2 regions of the Lactiplantibacillus sp. DA1 genome follow, and region 1 is predicted to be linked to the other one. Evidence: predicted binding sites of a transcription regulator. Region 1 holds the regulator's gene; the other holds the start of a gene.
What was found. Region 1 encodes NrdR, which represses ribonucleotide reductase genes. Its sites were predicted from a motif close to ACACNATATATNGTGT; they were not measured.

Region 1 (4,524 bases):
AAAAGAAGAAATTCCAGTTTTAGAAAAATTAGTGCCAAGCGTGATGGATTCCGCCGTACAGTTAGCCGTTCCGTTGAAGGTTGAGAGCCACTACGGTGATACTTGGTACGATGCAAAATAGGGGGAACCACCATGCCTGAATTACCTGAAGTTGAAACTGTTCGTCGCGGTTTGAACCGCCTAGTTAAAGGGGCGACGATTGCTAACATTGATGTGTTTTGGCCAAAAATTATTAATAATGATGTCGACAGTTTCAAACAGCGTTTAGCCAACCAAACGATCCAGACCATTGATCGGCGGGGGAAGTATTTATTGTTTCGCTTTAGCAATGGTCTGACGATGGTGTCGCATTTGCGGATGGAAGGCAAGTATAATGTTGTACCGCGTGGTGAAGATCAAGGTAAACACACGCACGTGATCTTCCATCTGACCGATGATCGTGATTTGCTGTACAACGATACGCGTAAGTTCGGGCGAATGACGCTCGTGCCGACCGGTGAAGAAAACACGGTGGCGGGATTGCGGACAATTGGCCCGGAACCCGTTGCTGAACAGTTAACACTGGCTTATATGACGACCACTTTTGGCAAGTCGAACAAGATGATCAAACCATTATTATTGGATCAAAGTAAGCTTGCGGGCATCGGGAATATTTATGCGGACGAAACGCTATGGATGAGCAAGATTCATCCAATGCGGCCCGCTAATTCGCTAACCGCCGATGAGATTGCAACGTTGCGCCAAAACATTATTGATGAAATGGCGATGGCAATCAAAGGCCATGGGACCACCGTTCATTCGTTTTCAACGGTGTTTGGTGAGGCTGGTCAGTTTCAAAATCACTTACACGTCTATGGCCGTGAGGGTGAGCCTTGTGAGCGGTGTGGCACGATTATTAAGAAAATCAAAGTGGCGCAGCGGGGAACGCATTTTTGTCCGCTAGAACAGCAGTTGTAGGTGGTTGGGATGACAAAATTGATTGGATTGACTGGTGGTATTGCGACTGGCAAGTCGACCGTTTCAAAATTATTAGCGGCCAGGTTGCCAATTGTCGATGCTGATAAAATCGCGTGGCAGGTTGAAGGACCAGGCCAACCGACGACCCAAAAGATTGTGGCGCACTTTGGTCACCAAGCAGTGCTGGCAGACGGGCGGCTGAATCGGCCATGGCTTGGCCAGTTGGTTTTTAACGATGCTCAAGCTTTACAAGCCTTAACCGCAATTACACGGTTACCGATTCAGTACGCGATGTTCGAAGCGATTGTCGCGGCAAACCAGCAACAGCCCGACGCAATTATTTTAGATGTGCCGTTGTTATTTGAAAGTGGCTGGCAACATGTTTGTGATCAAGTGTTGGTTGTGACGGCACCACCAGCCGTAGTATTGCAGCGGTTAATGGCACGTAACCACTTATCGCAACAGGCGGCTCAGGCACGAATTGACAGCCAAATGCCACTCGCACAGAAGGTCGCAAGGGCTGACGTTGTCATTGATAACGGGGCCAACATTGATAAAACTAAAGCTGCCGTGTTAAAATGGCTGAAAACTATTACTAATTAAATGAAAACTGATTATTAGTTGTTACAAGGGGTGAGAAGTCTATGCAATGTCCACATTGTCATCATAATGGCTCCCGCGTGGTTGACAGTCGACCAACTGATGATGGTCGCGTGATTCGACGGCGCCGGGAATGCGAAAACTGTGGGTTCCGGTTCACAACATTTGAACGGGTCGAAGCCACGCCGTTATTAGTCATTAAGAAAAATGGTGCCCGCGAAGAATTCAATCGTGAAAAAGTCTTGCGCGGAATTATTCGCTCGGCCGAGAAACGGCCCGTTAGCATGGAAACGATGACCGGGGTCGTTGATGATGTTGAAAATAAGGTCCGGTCACTGGGTGAAAATGAAATTTCAAGCCAAGTTATCGGTGAGTATGTCATGGAACAATTGGCAGATATTGACGAAATTTCGTACATTCGTTTTGCCAGTGTTTACCGGCAATTCAAGGATATGCACGTCTTCTTGAATGAACTCCAAGATATGATGGAGCGTGATAAGGTCAAACTGGCAAAACCGTCAGCGAAGACGACCCACGCACCTAAACGAAAAAAAGATTAGTGAAAAAGAATGGTGAACAACATGCCAAATGATGAACCCTTAACACCCAAAACTGGGTTAGTGGTCCCGCAAGCACCAGCGCTTAGTGCGGCGCAACAAGCTGTATTGGCGGAATTATACTTGCCACTGATGGGGCCATTGGCATATAGCTTGTATGCGGCGTTACGTAGCTTACAGAGTAGCGAGAATGAGCTGAGCAATCGACGCAGTCACGCGGAACTACTTGGCATCCTAAATGTGGACTTGCCGACGGTGTTAGCGGCTCGGCGTAAACTTGAAGCAACTGGCTTGTTGCGCAGCTATTATCAACAAGATGAATTGGGTGCCATGTACATTTATCAATTACAAGCACCATTACTGGCGTTACAATTCTTTGCGGATGATCTATTGAGTGTCCTATTGTTAGATACGGTCGGTGAGTTACGTTATCAACAACTTGCTGGCAGCTTTGCAGCACAGCCGATTGACTTGACGGCTGCCAAAGACGTGACGGCAAATATCTTAGATGTGTTTCACGTTGATAGTCAAAAAGTTACGACGCCACCTCTTTCAGTGCAAAAGGTGCGCGCCCAATTGGCGGCCAATGAACCGGCCGAGGATCACTCGCCCGTGCTCAGTGACGATGACTTTGACTGGCAATTGCTAGGACAAATCTTGAAGCAGAACTATGTTGATCTTAAGCAAGTCGCGAGTTCACGGCAACTGATCATTACGGAAAGTCGAGTCTACGGCATCAGTGAGATTGAGATGGCTAAGTTAATCAGCGAAGTGGCTAGTTTGACAACGGGTCAGTTTGATGAAAACCAATTAAAACTATTGATTGCGCGACGCTATGAACGGCCGGCAGTTCCGAGTCAACAGGTCGCAACGGAAGTACCGGCTGCAACGTCGGCCACTAAGGATACCAAGACTTCAGCGCAACTCTCAACGGCTGAGCAGCAACTCGTGACGTATGCTAAGCAGACAGCACCGTATGAGTTTTTGACGGCTTTGAAACAGGAGAAACACGGTTTTGTGACGAGCGGTGAGAATCGATTAGTTCATGATTTAATTGGTCGGGGGGTATTACCCAATGCCGTCATCAACATGGTGATCTACTACTTATTGCAAAATCGGGAGTTAGCTGCCCTTAATCGTAATTTGCTAGAAACAGTCGCCAATGATTGGCAACAACACGACATTACGACGCCGGAAGCGGCTTTGGTGTACTTGAAGCAACGTAAACAGCCGAAATCAACACCGACGCGGCGCAAGAACAAGCGACCGACGCGTAAGGAGATTATGCCAAAGTGGGCCCAACAACAGCAACAGACTGAGCGTGGTAAGCAACCAGCTCAGACCGGCAAACAAATTACTGCTGCCCAACGCAAACAGCTTGCTGATCGACTAGCAAAGCTTGAGACAAATTCGGAAAAGGAGGACTAAAACATGGAGAATATCTCAGAAACACTCCGGATGTTAATGAATCGGAAAAACTTGAATCATCGGTATGAGGCGTTAATGACAGCTGTGTACCAAGATCCAGATGTTCGCCAGTTTTTAGCTGCTCATCAAAACGAATTATCTTCGGATGCGCTAGAACGTTCAGCGGCTAAATTATATGAATTTTGTGAAGAGAAACGTAAAATTGCGCGCCATGAACCGACACAAGCGCCGGGTTATCAGCCCGCATTAGTGATGAGCAATCATTTGATTGATATTGCTTATCAGCCAACGCCACAACTCCAAGAGCAGCAGGCTGCTCATGAATTGCAGCAACGAGTTCGCTCGATTAGTATGCCGAAAAATATTCAAAACGCTGACTTAAAGACGTATGATCAAGATGGTGACCGGGCGACAGCATTAATGGCAGCACTTGATTTTATTGATGCCTATACCCAAGCGCCCAAGCGTTTTCACCGGGGCTTATATCTCTACGGCTCATTTGGTGTCGGTAAAACTTATTTACTCGGTGGGATGGCGAACGCGTTGGCTGCTAAGGGTTTCAATACGACCTTGATTCATTTTCCGAGTTTTGCGGTCGAGATGAAGCGCTCAATTAGTAACAATACGTCGGCGGATAAGGTCGATGCGATTAAACGGGCACCGATTCTCATGATTGATGATATCGGGGCGGATGCTTCGTCGACTTGGATTCGGGATGATGTGCTCGGGGTTATTCTGGAGTATCGAATGCAGGAGGAACTGCCAACTTGTTTTTCGTCCAATTTTTCGATGCAAGAATTGCAAGATGGTTATTTGACGCTCTCACAAAAGGGTGATGAAGAACCAGTCAAAGCGCAGCGAATCATGCAACGGGTACGTTACCTTGCGAGTGAGATTGAGATGGTCGGTCGTAATCGACGACTCAATCCCGATGCTTAAAATCAAGAGTTGACTTTTAGTTTAAAAGTGGTTTAATGAAAAC
Region 2 (4,524 bases), 150 kb from region 1:
GGTACCGCTGCGTCACCAGCCTTATTTCAATCAATGGATATTTCTACTAGTCAGATGTATCATAGTGGTTTTACGACCCCCATGCAGAAATTTGTGGATCGCGATCACTATGATGTTGATCAGATCATTCCGGGAGCTAAGGCGATTGTCATGCGTAATAGTCAGTTGTTAGCTATGCCATTCAACGCGTCACAAACGGCCCTTTACTATAATAAAGCCGTCTTGCGGCAGTACGGGATTACCCCACCACCAGTGGATCCAACTTACGATGATATTACACGCGTTGCCAAGGCAATTCACGACAAATCTCATGGTAAGGTGAAGGGGATGACAATGGAGGCCTATTCTTGGCTGTTTGAGCAATTAGTGGCTAACGCTGGCGTTCCGGTTGCCAATCATAATAATGGTCATACTGGCAACGCTACTAAGGTCGATTTTACGAGTCCAGCCGCGATTAATGCTATGAAATGGGTCAAAGAAAATATTGATTATGGTGACTTTATGAATTTTGGCTCTGGTGGTAACGCTGCGGCCAATGAGGCAGCGTCCTTTTTAGCTGGGCATTTAGGCATCTTCATGCAATCGTCCGCCAAAACTGGCCAATTATATCAGGTGCTCAAAAATGACCTGGGCGTCACCTACTTTCCACGGCCAAATGGTCAGAAAGCTAATGGAATTGCGGTCGGTGGCGCGGCCCTCTGGATTGCCAACGATAAACCAAGTGCGGTTCAAGACGGGGCTTGGGAATTTACTAAGTTTTTGGCTAGCGCTCGGACGCAAGCGGACTGGCAAGCCAAAACAGGTTATTTAGCGGTTAACAAGGGCGCCAAAGAACAACCAATTTTAAAAAAGTTATTTAAGCAGTCACCAGTACTAGAAGTGTCTGGCAATCAAATGTTACGAACACGGCCTAATTATACGAATTCTGGTGTCTTTGTTGATGGTTGGGTGCCAGCACGAACGGCAATTCAAAATGCAATGCAACAAATTTTTGCGGGGCAAGATATTCAGCAAGCGTTGCAAACAGCTGAAAACACCTACAATAAAGTGTTAGAATCAAATAACCGTGCGAACGGTCGTCATTAATTGGAAAGAGTTGAAGAATTGTGCCAAATATGTCGTTGATTTATGGTCATCGGGGCGTACCAGTAAAGTTTCCTGAGAATTCATTGGCCGGGTTTGCCTATGCTATCAGTCATCATATCGATGGTTTAGAGTTTGACGTACACCTCACTAAAGATCAAGTGCCAGTGATTATGCATGATGAGTGGCTTGATCGAACGACTAATGGTCAGGGGGCGATTGCCAATCTGACTTTCAAGCAGTTACGCCGATATGCCTTGGCGAATGGTGAACCGGTCCCCTCATTGCAAGAATTTTTGAATTTGGTCAGTGGTGAGCCAGTCCACCTGAATTTGGAGTTTAAGACGGACCGACATTATTATGTTGGTATTGAACGGATTGTGTTGCGGATGATTCAACAAACCGACTTAGTATATCCAGTCGTGTTTTCATCATTTAACTTGAAGAGTTTGCAGCGTGCCTATGCGATTGATGCGCGCCAAAAATATGCTTTTTTGACTTCAGCACGGTTAGGTAATCCAGATGAGTTTGCAATCCATGAACACTTAGAAGGTGTCCACCTTGAGCATTACCAGCCGGTCCAACACGTTGCTGAACGGGTGTGGACGGTTGATGAACCAGCTGTGATGCAACAATTATTTGCGGCGTCAGTCAATGCCGTGATTACTAATAATTTTGAATTAGCACAACAAGTGCGAGCGGCAATGTAATATCATATGGATGTGGTTGACAGTTAGCCAAAGCTTGGCTAATGGTTAGCTACAGTTATGAGCTCCAGAATTGCTACTATGGTGGTGAGCCAGCAACCTAATAGGGTGGACTAGTAGTGTGGGGTGAACCAGTGCTGATTAAACCAGTCTAGAACAAAAACTAATGGTGCCCAGTTTCTTGAGTTCTTAAGAAACTGGGCACCATTTTTATATCAATATTATCGAAACGTGGGTCAAAAGGGTTGCTGGCCAGCAACCTTTTGACCCACGTTCTTTTAATCTGGCTATTAGACGGTGGTTGGATTACGAATCTTACCTAATTCAGAATCAATTTGGGCAAGAACGGCCTGTTGGTTAGCAGGCTTTTCTAAGTCAAAATGCTGTAAATCAATCTTCATTTTAGGACTAGCATCGTATTCATCGTACCATTTCCGATAAGCGGTCCACATCTTATAGTAATAAGATTCCAGTTCAGGATTGTGATCGAACTGTTCGTAGTCCCGACCGCGCTTCTTGATCCGGTAAAGAATCGTATCGAAGTCAGTTTCAGAGTAGACCATTAAGTCTGGCGCCTTCTTAGGTAGTTCAGTCAATTCGGTCATCATATTATCTAGTAGTTGCAAGTAAACATTCAATTCAGTATCAGAGATATTTCCTTCAGCGTTGTTTTCTTTGGTGAAGAGGGCATCTTCATAGATGGAGCGGTCGAGGACGTTGTTATCGTCGGCCAATGCCTTCTTGATCATTGCAAAACGTTTGTTGAGGAAATAGATTTGTAATAGGAACCCGTAATTCTTAGGATCCGAATAATAAAGTGGCAATACGGGGTTGTCGCCAACCGGTTCGTAAAATGCCTTAGTTCCAAGGTGGTCAGCAATTAACCCCGTTAACGTGGTTTTGCCGACCCCAATCATTCCTGCTGTTATTATCACCATGATAGCCCCTCTTTATAAAAAATTGCACAATATATTGTATCTCAAAAAAAGTTTTAATACCATATAGACTTTTAATGAAAAATTTGCTTAGGGGCCATTTTCACTTATTTTTTAGCCTGTTCTTTTAATAAATCGCGAATTTCTTCCAAGTATTGCGCGGAAACATCGACTTCTTCTTCCTCTGGTTCTTCTGGTTCATTTTTAACGACTTTATTAATAATTTTCACCAGAATGAAAACGACAATCGCCACAATGAAGAAATTAATGATGGCATTTAAAAATGAGCCGTATTTGAAGGTGGCATCACCGATACTGATTTTCAAGTTCGATAAATCAACTTTACCTAAGAAAATCCCAATTAATGGATTAATTAAGTTATCCGTCAACGATTTAACGATGGCAGTAAATGCGGACCCAATAATAACCCCAACGGCCAAATCAATCACGTTACCGCGGGCAATAAATTCTTTGAATTCTTTAATCATGCGACTAGCACTCCTTTATTAATTGACTGTTTTCAGTATAGCCAAAATTAAACGCTGACTCAATCAATATACCAATCTAATTTAACCGTAAGTTTATGTCTAATCAAAGCATACCCGTGTCGATTTACTGAATCATAATGATTAATTTTGTTTGGATATTGACTTAATTTTGCAAGCAAACAGCGCGCGAAGATTGCGTGAGACGCGTCTTCAGTGATCAGTGATATATGAAGCAAACGCGACCGAGTACGGCGCAGAATTAATTCTGAGCGTCATCTGACGCCGATGCCCACATTGTCGCTGGTGGTCACTTAGTCTTGGATTGCACTGGGATCATCAGTGCAAATCACGATAAAGCCCATTTTCAATGGCCACTATACACTTGGTGGTTTAGCTGTTGCTAGGTCTGACGTGATCAAGCTAGTCAGAAGCTATCCTGGCATGGAACGTCGTCTAGATGATACGATCAAGAAAAGCGACTTTCTTCGATGTTGAGAAAGTCGCTTGGAAGTGCCATTCTAAATAACTAAGGAGGTGCAAGTTACTAGTTACTTGTGTGACTAATTTTTATTCTGATCAGCTGATTTTGCCCGCGCTTTTCGCTGAACAAGGGCTGCTAGTTTACTCTGCGTTGCTTTGACTGCTGCGGAGTCTTCAAAGTCGATCTGAGCGAGGCGGGGGTAACGACGGATAAAGAATAACCACGTTAAGGCAATGCACAGGATCAGAAACAGCCCTAAGACACCCATTTCAGGTAGGGCGGTATTACCGGTCATCAATGTTTGCCGTAAGCCATTCACACTATAGCTCATCGGTAACCACGGATGAATAACTTGGAAAAAGTGGCCGGATAATTGAATTGGATACGTTCCGGCTGAGCCTCCGAGTTGTAGGACCAAGAGTACCATGCTGAAGAAGGCCCCGGCCTTACCGAGAACTAAGTTAAGCCAGGCGACGATCGTCATAAAGAGTAGCGCCGTCAGTGTGAGTAGCAACCACGTGGCCCAGGGGTGAATCGGGCTGAGACCATTGATCAGCATCATCAGACCAAGCATGATACTGCTTTCCATAATTGAGAAGACAAGCATGATGCTGGCTTTACTGCTCCACCAGTCGAGTGCGGACTTCGGATGCTTGCGTGGGGTATACATATCAAACATCATGTTGAGAGCCAGGGCACCAACAAATAACGAAACACTTAACATATAAGGCGCCATACCAGTCCCATTATTTGGCACGTCATCACGGTCTGTGTGAGTTGTTGTGACTGGTTTAGCAACTTGTTGATACGTCAGCTTGGATGGTTTGATT

Region 2: RXV91_RS07365 (deoxynucleoside kinase) is a predicted target of NrdR. The motif match lies at 2,753-2,768, and genes of this name have one in related genera.

What each region holds. Positions count from the first base shown of each region.
Region 1 covers NZ_JAWHTQ010000004.1:192,371-196,894, forward strand. The annotation lists gene polA (DNA polymerase I) at 1-121, shown strand, start outside; gene mutM (bifunctional DNA-formamidopyrimidine glycosylase/DNA-(apurinic or apyrimidinic site) lyase) at 133-957, shown strand; gene coaE (dephospho-CoA kinase) at 967-1,560, shown strand; gene nrdR (transcriptional regulator NrdR) at 1,602-2,117, shown strand; gene RXV91_RS08005 (DnaD domain protein) at 2,139-3,542, shown strand; gene dnaI (primosomal protein DnaI) at 3,546-4,481, shown strand.
Region 2 covers NZ_JAWHTQ010000004.1:44,696-49,219, forward strand. The annotation lists gene RXV91_RS07355 (extracellular solute-binding protein) at 1-1,086, shown strand, start outside; gene RXV91_RS07360 (glycerophosphodiester phosphodiesterase family protein) at 1,107-1,793, shown strand; gene RXV91_RS07365 (deoxynucleoside kinase) at 2,081-2,728, opposite strand; gene mscL (large-conductance mechanosensitive channel protein MscL) at 2,833-3,213, opposite strand; gene RXV91_RS07375 (YhgE/Pip domain-containing protein) at 3,774-4,524, opposite strand, start outside.